Regions from separate parts of the Micromonospora sp. NPDC049089 genome, predicted to be linked through region 3. Evidence: riboswitches for the same ligand, from Rfam matches in the RefSeq annotation. Region 3 holds a riboswitch; each other region holds the start of a gene.

Region 1 (4,060 bases), on a different contig from region 3:
GCGGCCCCGGCACCGGCAAGACCGCTGTCGCCCTGCACCGGGCCGCGTTCCTGCTCTACTCCGACCGCAGCCGCTACGCCGGCGGCGGCATCCTGGTGGTCGGCCCGTCGTCGGTGTTCGTCGAGTACATCGGCTCCGTGCTTCCGTCGCTCGGTGAGGACACCGCGACCCTGCACTCGCTGGGCACCCTCTTCCCGGGGATGACAGCCACCCGCCCCGACCCGCCCGAGGTGGCGGCGGTGAAGGGCTCGCTGCGGATGCGCCGGGTGCTGGAGCGGGCGGCCCGCGACGCGGTGCCGGGCGGCCCGGGTGAGCTACGGCTGCTCTACCGGGGCACACTGCTGCGGTTGGACCGGGTCGCGCTGGACCGGATCCGGGACCGTGCGCTGCAACGCGGCGCACGGCGCAACGAGGTGCGCCGGGCCGGTTTCGACGGTGTGTTCGCCGCGCTCTGGGCGCAGGCCCGTGAGCTGAGCAGCGGTCGGCTGCCGGAGCAACCGGCCTTCGAGGCGGAGATCGCCGAGCGGTCGGAGTTCCGGGAGTTCCTCAAGGCGTGGTGGCCTCGGCTGCACCCCCGGCACGTGCTCGGCTGGCTGGCGCAGCCGGACCGCCTGCGCCGGTACGCCGGGGGGATCCTCTCCTCGGCGGAGATCCGGCTGCTCAACGCCGCGTACCGGAACCTGGACTCGACCGGGCTGACCATCGCCGACGTGGCACTGCTTGACGAGCTGGACGCGCTGCTCGGCAAGCCCGCGCAGCCGGCCCGCGCACGACGCGACCCGTTCCAGCTCGCCGGCGGCGTCCGCGAGCTGAGCACCCTCGGTGAACGGCAACGGGCCGCCCGCGCGGCGGCCCGGGAGCGCCCCGAGGACTACCGGGACTACGCGCACGTGGTGGTGGACGAGGCACAGGACGTCTCACCGATGCAGTGGCGGATGATCGGTCGACGCGGCCGACTGGCCTCCTGGACCGTGGTGGGCGACCCCGCGCAGACCGCGTGGACCGGCGATCCGGAGGAGCTGACCCGGGCCCGCGACCAGGCGCTGGGCCGGCGTAAGCGACACGACTTCACGCTCACCACCAACTACCGCAACTCGGCGGAGATCTTCGCGGTGGCGGCGGCGGAGATCCGGCGGCTCTACCCGGACCTGCCGCTGCCGACCGCCGTCCGCTCCACCGGGGTCGAGCCGGTGGAGCTGGTGGTGCCCGCGACGGGCTTGGAGACCGCGACCGTGGAGGCCGCCGCCGGCCTGCTGGCCGAGGTGGAGGGCACGGTCGGGGTGATCACGCCGGTCCCCCGCCGGGACGAGGTCGCCGGTTGGCTGGGCGCGCTCGGCGCACCCAGGTTGCAGGTGGTGACCAGCCTGGAGGCCAAGGGCATGGAGTACGACGGGGTGGTGCTGGTCGCCCCGAGCGAGATCCGGGCGGATCCGGGCGCCGGGGTGCGCACCCTGTACGTGGCGCTCTCCCGGGCCACCCAGCGGCTCACCACCATCGACCCGACCAGCTGACGTGTGCGGACTGCCGCCGACGGAACGCCCTGCCCGTACACTTGCACACATAGCGATGTGAGCATACATTTGACCGGGTCCCGACCAGCGGCGGAAGGTGGTTCTCGTGGGCGCAGGTCATGACCACCACCATGGGTCCGTCGCCAATGCCGCACACCAGCACCGAGGTCGACTCTGGGCGGCCTTCGGATTGCTCGCCACCCTGATGGTGGTCGAAGCGGTGGTCGCACTGCACACCGGCTCGCTCGCCCTGCTCTCCGACGCCGGGCACATGTTCACCGACGTGCTCGGCATCGGGATGGCGCTCGCCGCCATCACGGCGACCCGGCGGGCCACCGGCGACCCGCAGCGCACCTTCGGGCTCTACCGGCTCGAGGTGCTCGCCGCGCTGGCCAACGCCGTCCTGCTCTCCGGCGTCGCGATCTACGTGGTGGTCGAGGCGATCCGCCGCTTCGGTGACCCGCATGAGGTCATCGCCGGCCCGATGCTCGCGGTGGCCGTGCTCGGCCTGCTCGCGAACATCGCCGCGTTCGCGCTGCTGCGCGCCGGAGCCCGGGAGAGCATCAACCTCCAGGGCGCCTACCTGGAGGTGCTCGGTGACCTGCTCGGCTCGGTCGGCGTCATCGGCGCGGCGCTGCTCATCACCGTCACCGACTGGTGGTGGGCCGACCCTCTGGTCGCGGTCGCCATCGGCGTGTTCATCCTGCCGCGCACCTGGCGGCTGGCCCGCGCCGCTATCCGCATCCTGGTGCAGGCCGCCCCGGAGCACCTCCAGGTGACCGCCGTGCACGACCGGCTCGCCGCCGTCCCCGGTGTCGTCGAGGTGCACGACCTGCACGTCTGGACGCTCACCTCGGGCATGGAGGTGGCCTCCGCCCACCTGACCATGGCACCGGGCGCGGAGGTCGGCGCGGTGCTCACCGCGGCACGTACGGCCCTGCACGACGACTTCCGCATCGAACACGCGACATTGCAGATCGAGCCCGGCGCCGCTTCTGGAGCCTGCGGCTCCATCGAATGGTGACCGGTTCGTCGATTTCCGTGGTGACGTACGCACCGTCCGTCACATCGGCTGCAGCGGCCCCACCCGCACCGGTAGGCTCGGTCCCGGCCGTCACCAGGCGGCGCCCTCCCGGCGCCGGTGGCGGTCGCCGCCTAATCGCCCAACTGGGCGAACCGGGGAACCATGTTCCTGGGGTGTATCCGCGTCAGCGGTAGGGATCTTCCGTCCCGAACCCGTCAGCTAACCCGGTCGGCGGCTGACGGAAGGACATGCGCAGTGGCACCAGCACGACCACCCGCCGCCCGACTGGCGGCCCTGATCGTCGCGATGTTCGCCCTCGGCGTCGCGCTTCCGGCCGGCACCGCCTCGGCCGCTCCCCCGACCGGCCTGCGAGCCGCCGCACCCGACTCCGACGAGGAGGGCGGCACCCCGGCGTTGCGAGCCCAGCTCGATGCGGCCAGCAAGGGCTACCTGGACGCGAAGCGCGCCCTGGACACGTCAGTGCAACGGCAGAAGCAGCTCGGCACCCAGTTGAAGACCATCGAGGTCGAGATCGACCAGCGCAACGGCAAGGTCGGCGAGATCGCCGAGGTCGCCTACCGCACCGGCCGGCTGGGTGCGGTGTCGGCGCTGCTCAACAGCAACACCCCGGAAGGCTTCATGGACCGGGCGGCCGCGCTGGACGCGGTGGCGGCCAACGAGGACCGGGTGCTGCGCGACCTGCTGGACACCAAGGACAAGGCCAACCGCACCCGGGTCGCCCTGGACGGCGAGATCAACGAACAGCGCAAGCAGGTCGCGGTGATGGCCAAGCGCAAGGAGCAGGCCGAACGGGCCCTGAGTGTGGCCACCACGCCCAAGCCGCAGACCACCGCCGACGCCGGCTCCAACCGGGGCACCTCCAGCGCCAACGCGAAGGCCGCACCGCGCAACTCCGACGGCTCCTGGCCCTCCGAGTCGTGCAGCGTCAACGACCCCACGCCGGCCAACGGCTGCATCACCCCGCGCACCCTGCACGCGCTCAACCAGGCCAAGGCCGCGGGATTCACCCGGTACGTCTCGTGCCACCGCCCCAGCGGCTCGGGTGAACACCCGAAGGGCCGGGCCTGCGACTTCGCGGCGCAGAAGAACGGCTTCGGCGGCGACGCCACCGGCGGCGACAAGACGTACGGCAACAACCTGGCCGCGTACTTCATCCGCAACGCGGACCGGCTCGCCGTGCTCTACGTGATCTGGTACAGGCAGATCTGGCTGCCCAGCAGCGGGTGGAAGTCGTACAGCGGGGCGGGCGGCGACCCGTCCAGCGACCACACCAACCACGTACACCTGTCGGTCTACTGACCGACGCGTCGTGATGCCTGTGAGCCACTGGATGGCTCACAGGCATCACGTGCGTCAGGGGCCGGGCTACGTCACCGGGCGTACCCCTGATGTCGTCGCTCGTCGGACGACCCGGCGGTGGCCGGCGGGCAGCATCGCGGTATGCCTCGGATCCGACCCACCACCCGCAAGGCGCTGCTCACCCTGCACCTCGTCACCTCGCTGG
Region 2 (4,060 bases), on a different contig from region 3:
CGCCGCGCCCTGTCGACCCACCCGCTCCCTGACCCGCCGACCCGTGGCCCGCCGTGGCCCGCTGGTCGGCGCGGCTTTCCATCGCACTGCTCTCTCCCCGAGGTGCCGACCATGGAGACCGTCGTCTTCTACCAGTTCGTGACCGAGGTGCCGCGGGCCGCCGCCATCTGGTCGACGCTGTTCCTGCTGACCCTGGGCCTGCTCACCGTGCTGGCCGCCCGCCCCGAACGGGCCCGGCCGACCGGCGACCCGGTCCCGGCCGGGCCCACCGCCCAGGAGTTGGCCGCCGCCGAGGCCGTCGACAGGCGCCGCTACGCCGAGGAGGTGGCCGTTGCCGCGGCCCGCGCGGCCACCACCGCCAAGCGGCGGCGTGCCGCCTGGCTGACCGCTCAGGAACAGCTGGAGCAGGCCTGGATCGGGTACGACGAGGCGGACGCCGCCGCGCGTCGCTTCGCTGGCGCGGGGGCACTGCCCACCCCGCAGACCCCGCACACCCCCGCCGAGTACGCCGCCCGGGAACGCTATCTGCACCGGGCGGCGATGGCGGCGTACTGGCGGGGCGACCTGACCATGGCGCAGCTCGGCGACGTGTTCGGGCACCGGCGCGGCTGGGATCCCCGGCGACACCCGGTCGAGCAGGAGGTGCTGATCAGCCGGGTGATCCGGGATGCGCGGTCGACCGATTACCAGGTGGCCGCCGACCGTGAGCGGGTCGCCTGGCGCGACGCGGAATTGGCCGCCGAGTCGGCTCGTGCCCTCGCCGAGGAGGCGTACGCGGCGGCGGCCCGGCTCCGCCCGACCCTGGTCCCCGCGCGCCGCACGGTCGCCGGGGCGTTGCGTCCCGCCGTCGTGGCACTGTGGCGCCCGGCCCGGGTGGGTTGAGCCCAATCCGTTATGTGAGGCCGGTCACCCGATCGAGAAATCGGACGTCCGACGCGATCGACGGGATTGTTCCCACGATTGTGGCCGCGTTCTTTGCGGCCTGTCCGGTTGTCGCCCGTAGGCGTCGCCGTAACTGGTTGTCCCATCGAGTCACATCATCGGCATTACGCGCAGAAATTGTGGCGCCAATTGGGGTTTACGCAGGTGAACCTGGCTTGGCAGGGCGTTGAGACGCCAGTAGTGTCGTCCCGTCCGGTGCGGTAACCGATCGCAAGACGCGACGCCGCATCGACCCGCTTAATCGTGATCAACGAACCGGGGACCCACCAGTAAGTCCGGGGTGAATCCGCGAGCCACGGCCCGCGGTAGGGCGTCTTCCCGCCCGAATCCGTCAGCTAACCCGGTAGGCGGTGTCGGAAGGAGTCCCATCCTCGTGCAGCACCTTTCCACCCCTCGGTTGTTCCCTCGCCTCCACGGCGCGGCGGTGCACCCGCTCATTCGTCGCGTGACGGTGAGCTGACCCCCGGGTCATCGCCTTTCCCGCCCGGCCGATCCGGGCGTTCCCCTGAGCGGTTCACACCCGCGGACCACTGTCCGCGCGCTGGCGCCTGCCCGGATACCGGTCCGGCCCCGGTGTGCCGCTCTCCCCCCGATCCGTGGAGGACCCCGTGAAGCACACCCTGCAGCGCCAGCTCCGTCGCCTCGCCACCGAGCGCCCGTACCAGATCGTCGCCGCCTCCGCCGCAGCCCTCGCGATCGCCACCACCACCGGCGCCCTGCTCACCACTGCCGACGACGCCCCGGCCGGCCAGCGCACCGCGACCACCGTCGCCGAGATGCGCAGCGACGTCGCCGCCTCCCGCAGTGAGGCTCGGGACGCGTCCCCCTCGGCCAGCGCCGCGCCGACCACGGCCGCCCCGGCCACCAGCGCCGCGTCGCCCGCCGCCAAGGCCAAGAGCAACCCCGACCTCACCCGTAAGCCGACGCCGCCGAAGCCCCCCGCGACGAAGGTGCTCGACTACGACTACGAGGCGCAGAACACCTACTACAACTGCGGCCCGGCGGCCACCCGGAACGCGCTCAGCGCCGCCGGCATCGACCGCACCCAGGAAGAGCTCGGCGCCGAACTGGGCACCACCGAGATGGGAACCAACTCGGCCGAGGACACCACCCGGGTGCTCAACGCCGAGGTGAAGGGCTCCCCGTACCGGACCCGGATGTTCCCCGGCACGCCCAGCCCGGCCCAGATGGACCGGCTCCAGGCCGACGTGGTGAAGGCCGTCACCGACGGCCGGGGCGTGGTGGCCAACGTCGTCGGGGACGCCGTCGACACCGACGGCGGGTGGCACTCCTACGGCGGTGGGCACTACATCGCCGTGGTGGGCTACAAGGACAACGGTCGCACCGTGCGGATCGCCGACTCGGCGAACCCGGCCGACCCGTCGTACTGGATCACCACGATCGACCTGGCCAACTGGATCACCAGCCGGGGCTACTCCGCCTGACCCGGGCACCTGACCGCCGCGGGCGCCGTCTCCCACAAGGGGCCGGCGCCCGCGGCGTTTGTCCGCCCGGCCCGCCATCGACGGCCCTCGTACCCGACCGTGAACCGTGGGAGACTGCGGCCGTGGTGGATGAAACGGGTGGTCACACCGGCCGCGGGCCGGTCCTGCTGCTGCTGCACGGGATGGGAACGACCGGGGACGTGTGGTTGCCCTGGGCCCCGTACCTTGAGCAGCACTGGCCCGGGCGGTGGCTGGCACCGGACCTCGCCGGCCACGGCTGGGCGTCGCCGCTGCCGTCGTACTCCTTCGCGGGCTTCGCTCAGCAGATCGCGCGGGCCCTCGTCCCCGACGACCGGCTGGTCGTGCTCGGGCACTCGCTGGGTGGGGTGGTCGGCCTGGCGCTGGCCGCCCGCGACGCCGGAACGCCGGTGGACGCCGTGGTCGGGCTGGGCATCAAGGCACTCTGGTCACCCGCCGAGCTGACCCGCGCCGCCGAGCTCGCCGCCCGACCGGTGAGCTGGTTCGCCACCCGCACCGAGGCGGCTCGCCGCTACCTGCGGGTCGCCGGGCTCACCGGTCTGGTCCCGCCGGACCACCCGGTGGTGGAAGCCGGGCTGCGCCAGGTCGACGGCCGGTGGCGCCTCGCCATGGACCCGGCCGCCTTCGCCGTCGGCGAGCCCGATCTGGCCGCGCTGCTGGCGGCGACCGACGTGCCGGTGGTGCTGGCGCGCGGGGAGAACGACCCGATGGTCACCGACGAACAGCTCAAGGAGTACGGCGTACCGGTCGCCACGCTGCCCGGTCTCGGACACAACGCGCACGTGGAGGACCCGGCGGCGGTGCTGGCGCTGCTGGATCCTTACCGCTGAGCGGCTATGCCGGTGCGGTCGCGGTGAGCGCCTCGGCCGGTGCCAGCTCCCGGCGGGCGGCGGCCAGGAACGCCTCGGCGTACGACTCGGCCGGGAAGTCACCCAGGTAGCGGCGGCGGGTGGCCCAGCGGGCCTCGGCCAGCGGGTCGGTGTCCAGCAGTGCGGTCAGCACGTCGTCCACGTTGGACATGTCCCGACGCAGCACGTAACCCGACCCGGCCAGCGGGAACCGCTCCACGAACCGGTCGCCCTCGTCGCCCATGTCGGTGACCGCGTACGGCTTGCCGGAGTAGAGGAAGTCCGAGATCACTCCGGACACGTCGGAGACCAGCGCGTCGGCGGAGTTGACGCACTCGGTCAGGCTCAGCTCCCGAGCCGCCGCGCCGACCACGTGCTGGCGGCCGGTGCGGGCCCGGTCGGCGACGAGCAGTTCGGTCAGGCGGCCCAGTTGCCGGGCCGATGCCGGGTTCTGCGTGGTGTACGGGTGGGCTCGCAGGATCACCGTCGCGCCGCGTTCCAACAGTCGACGCAGCAGGCTTTCGGCCACCGGTAGCGAGCAGTAGTCGGCGTCGGCGTGGTGCCCGGTCCAGGTCGGCGTGTAGAGCACCGTCGGGTGCGCCAACCCTCTTGCGGGCTCCGGGCGCACCTCGATCGACTCGACCTGTGGACGACCCACCACCACGAACTTGTCGGCCGGGATCTGCACTCCGGCGCGGGCGTACCTGTCGATCGCCGCCTGCCCGGCCACGAAGATCCGGTCGAAGATCCCCGACACCGGGTTGGCGCTCGGCGCCTTGTCGCTGT
Region 3 (4,060 bases):
TCTGCGCGTACCGGTTCTTGCCGCGAATGACCGTCCAGTCACCGGGTGAGGAGCCGTCGAACGTGCTGGCCCGGTAGTACTCGCCGGCCAGCACCGCGCCGACGGAGTACCGCTGCCCGGCGGCCAGCGTGTACTGGAGCGGCGTGATCGCCTGGTAGGGCACCCCGTCCGGGTACGCGGACTGCTCCGGGTACGCCCGTCCGTAGACCGGAACGGTGGCTCTTCCGGGCTTCGGTGTCGCCACGACTCCGACGGTCCAACTGGCGGTCGGCGCGGACGACGGGTTGTGGAACCAGGCCCGCTGCCCGAGGTACCAGATCGCCGTCCAGTCGCCCTGCCGGCCGGCCAGCGCATACGTCTGCCCGGCTGACGCCCTGGCCCCGTGGTCCGACACCGCCATCGTGTTCGGGCTGCCGTCCGGGCGGAGCGCGATGTCGTTGACCAGCGGCGCGTCAGCGGACGGCGCGCTGCGCAGCACCACCGACGAGGAACCGCGCGGAGCGCAGGGCACGCCCACCGTGACGCAGTCGGTGAACGCCGGCTGGTTGGTGGTGTAGTCCGGGTCGATCCGGACCAGCCCGGTGGCCGGGGTGCCGGTGTCCAGTCGGGGGGCGTGCAGCAGGTCGAAGTAGTGCGTCCAGTCCCAGTAGGGGCCCGGATCCCAGTGCATTCCCCGCACTGTCGAGGGGATGGTGCCGGGCACGTTGTCGTGGCCGATGATGTGCTGGCGGTCCAGTGGGATGCCCAGCCGCAGCGCCAGGTGCCGGACGAGCTTCGCCGAGGTCCGGTACATCGCCTCGGTGTACCAGGTGCCCTGCGCCGCGAAGCCCTCGTGTTCCAACCCGATCGACTTCGCGTTGACGTACCAGTTGCCGGCGTGCCAGCCGACGTCCTTCGTCTTGACGTGCTGGGCGATGTGCCCGTCGACCGAGCGCAGCGAGTAGTGCCAGCTCACGTAGGTTGGGTCCTGGACGAGTTGCAGGGTGGTGGCCCAACTCGCCTCGGTGTCGTGGATGACGATGTACTCGATCTTCTGCCGCGCGGGCCGGTCGGAGAGGTCGTGGTTGCCGTAGTCCCCGTCGTCGAACGCCTCGTAGGGCGCCGGGATCCATTCGCAGGAGATGGTGCGGGGGCATTCCACCCCGTCCGGGCGGGCCAGCCGGCGCAGGCCCAGCCGGTCCAGCCAGGACCGTTCGGGCCGCACTGCGCGGGCCGGCAGGGTGATCCGCTGGCCGTCGTCGGTCACCCGGGCTTCGCCCGCGCCGATGGTGGTGAAGACCTCGTCGGCGAAGGCCGCCGCGGCGTCGGCGCTGTCCGCGCCCGAGTAGCGGGCCACCGCGCCGTACCAGGCCGCCGGGTCGGTGCCCGCGCCGACCGGCGCGCCCAGATCCCTCTGGTACGCGCTCAGCAGCGCCGCCCCACCCCGGATGTTGAGGCCCGCGTCGGTACGCAGTGCCTCGGGGGCGGCACCAGTCAGCGCGGCGGCGGCGTCGACGGTCTGCAACGCGGCGGTGGACGGGGCGGGCGCCTCGACCGGTCGGGGCGCGGGCACCCGGGCCGGCCGGGAGTCGTCACCGCGTGGGTCCTCGGCTCCGGCGTCGTGGTGACCGCGTCCGGGTAGGGCGGCCACGTGCCGCGCGTCGGTCAGGTGCATCGGGCCGTAGCCGCCACTGGTGCTCGGTGTGCCGGCGTTGGTGTCCCAACGGGACTCCAGGTAGGAGACGCCGAGCAGCACGACGGCCGGTACGCCGTACTCGGTGGCCGCGTCGGCGTACTGCTGTTGGCGGTCGGTGGTGGGCGCGGCGGCGGCCGGGCCGACGGAGAGTGGCACCGTGGTCGCGGCGGCGACCACGGTGGCGGCGAGCAGTGCGCGCCAGCCGGTCGACAGGGTTGGATGGTGCATCGAACCCCCTAGATTCTCGCGGAGTGAGGTCAAATCACCATCGCGCCGTCCGGGAGCTCGCGTCAATACCTTTCCATCTATCGACGTGCACGGAAAGAATTCTTCACACACGGTCAGTGACCTCGTCCAATCCGTACGGAGTGTCACGGCCGCACGGGTTGCGGATCGGTAACGGGCGTCTCTACTCTGGTCATTTGTCGGCCCGACAGCAGCTCCGCCCACCCCGGGCGGTAACGGACCGACACCGCCGAGTCGTTTCCGAGCGAACCGGGGACCCAGGTCCCTCGGGGTGAATCCGCAGCCACTGCGGTAGGGCGCCGACTTCCCGCCCGAACCCGTCAGCTAACCCGGTAGGCGGTCAGGAAGAAGGAGTACGGAACCCCGGTGGCACTCCATGCCCCGCGGCCGTCGTCCGAGCGGTCGGCATCAGCCGGCCCGGCGTCGATAGTGCCGCGCCCACGCTGGTCCCGCTTAACCACCGCACTCGCCGCGCTGGCCGGCGTCGCCGTCGTTCTGACCGGTAGTGCCACGGCGGCCCACGCCGACCCCTCCGTCGCCGAGATCGAGCGCCAGATCGACGCCGACTGGAACAAGCTCGAACCGGTCATCGAACGGCACAACGCCACCCGCATCGACCTCGCCGCGAAGCGCAAGCAGGCAGACGCGCTGGCCGCCCGGATCACTCCGCTCGAGCGCCAGGTCGACGCCGCGATGGACAAGGTCAGCGCCCTTGCCGTACGCGCCTACATGGGTGAGAACGTCTCGACCGTCAACGCGATGCTGGGCAGCCGGTCGCCCAGCGAGGTGGTCGGCCAGCTCGAAATGCTGGACCGCTTCGCGCACGACCAGCAGAAGGACGTACGCCAGGTGGCCGACCTGCGCGACCAACTGGCCGCGCAGAAGGCGCCACTGGACGAGATGGTGGCCCAGCTGACCCGCACGGAAGCCCAGCTGGCGGCGAAGAAGAAGCAGATCAACGACGAGATCGACCGCCTGCAGAAGCTGCGCCTGAAGGTGTACGGCAGCGGCGGCGGCGGTCCGCTGCGCCCGGCGCCCTGCCCGGGTAGCTACCCCGGCGGTGCCGCGGGCACCGCGGTCAAGTTCGCCTGCGCGCAGATCGGCAAGCCCTACGTCTGGGGTGCCGAGGGTCCGAACTCGTACGACTGCTCCGGGCTCATGCTGGCCGCCTGGGCGAAGGCCGGCGTGTCGCTGCCGCACAACGCCGCCGCGCAGAGCCGGGTCACCAAGAACGTCAGCAAGGGTGACCTGCGCCCCGGCGACCTGGTCTTCTACTACAGCGACATCCACCACGTCGGCATGTACGTCGGCGGCGGCTGGGTGGTGCACGCCTCGCAGGCTGGTCAACCGGTCAAGATGAAGAAGGTCGACGACGGCCCGATCCACAGCTACGGCCGTCCAGGCTGACCCAGTGTGACCGAAGGGCCCGTCGCGATCTCCTCGCGGCGGGCCCTCGTCGTTCTGGTCCTAGCGGGTGGGCCAGGTGCGCCAGTGCTGCCAGGCGCGGCTGGGTGTCGGCCCCCGCTGGCCCTGGTAGCGCGAGCCGTAGACCACCGAGCCGTACGGGTGCTCGGCTGGCGAGGAGAGCCGGAAGATGCAGAGCTGCCCGATCTTCATGCCCGGCCAGAGGGTGATCGGCAGGTTCGCCACGTTCGAGAGTTCCAGCGTCACGTGGCCGGAGAAGCCCGGGTCGATGAAACCGGCGGTGGAGTGCGTGAGCAGCCCGAGCCGGCCCAGGGAGCTCTTGCCCTCCAGTCGGCCGGCGAGCTGGTCACCCAGCGAGATGACCTCGAGCGTCGAGGCGAGCACGAACTCCCCCGGGTGCAGCACGAACGGCTCGCCGTCGGGGACCTCGACCGCCGAGGTCAGGTCGTCCTGCTGCATGGCCGGATCGATGTGGGTGTAGAGGTGGTTGTTGAAGACCCGGAACAGCCGGTCGAGTCGGACGTCGATGCTGGAGGGTTGGACCAGGGTGGGCTCGAACGGCTCCAAGCCCAGCGTGCCGGCCTTGATCTCGGAGACCAGGTCACGGTCGGAGAGCAGCATCGGACCACCATAGCCGCGTTGCCGGAAGTGGCCGGATTCGGTGCCGGACCAGCGCGTCGAGGTCGCTACTCGTACATTTGTTCGATAGAATGC

Evidence for each region. A riboswitch is a leader RNA that binds a small molecule or an ion and turns the genes downstream of it on or off. The one in region 3 is predicted to bind cyclic di-AMP.
Region 1: another riboswitch for cyclic di-AMP. It lies ahead of AB0B48_RS14960 (hypothetical protein); the one in region 3 lies ahead of AB0B48_RS14045 (NlpC/P60 family protein).
Region 2: another riboswitch for cyclic di-AMP. It lies ahead of AB0B48_RS12935 (C39 family peptidase); the one in region 3 lies ahead of AB0B48_RS14045 (NlpC/P60 family protein).

What each region holds. Positions count from the first base shown of each region.
Region 1 covers NZ_JBEZEH010000073.1:4,382-8,441, reverse strand. The annotation lists gene AB0B48_RS14970 (AAA family ATPase) at 1-1,511, shown strand, start outside; gene AB0B48_RS14965 (cation diffusion facilitator family transporter) at 1,618-2,535, shown strand; cyclic di-AMP (ydaO/yuaA leader) riboswitch at 2,654-2,785, shown strand; gene AB0B48_RS14960 (hypothetical protein) at 2,842-3,855, shown strand; gene AB0B48_RS14955 (hypothetical protein) at 3,997-4,060, shown strand, end outside.
Region 2 covers NZ_JBEZEH010000059.1:7,422-11,481, reverse strand. The annotation lists gene AB0B48_RS12940 (hypothetical protein) at 112-882, shown strand; cyclic di-AMP (ydaO/yuaA leader) riboswitch at 1,167-1,307, shown strand; gene AB0B48_RS12935 (C39 family peptidase) at 1,539-2,387, shown strand; gene AB0B48_RS12930 (alpha/beta fold hydrolase) at 2,510-3,256, shown strand; gene AB0B48_RS12925 (CDP-glycerol glycerophosphotransferase family protein) at 3,261-4,060, opposite strand, start outside.
Region 3 covers NZ_JBEZEH010000067.1:3,922-7,981, forward strand. The annotation lists gene AB0B48_RS14040 (peptidoglycan recognition family protein) at 1-1,903, opposite strand, end outside; cyclic di-AMP (ydaO/yuaA leader) riboswitch at 2,139-2,274, shown strand; gene AB0B48_RS14045 (NlpC/P60 family protein) at 2,288-3,328, shown strand; gene dcd (dCTP deaminase) at 3,389-3,967, opposite strand.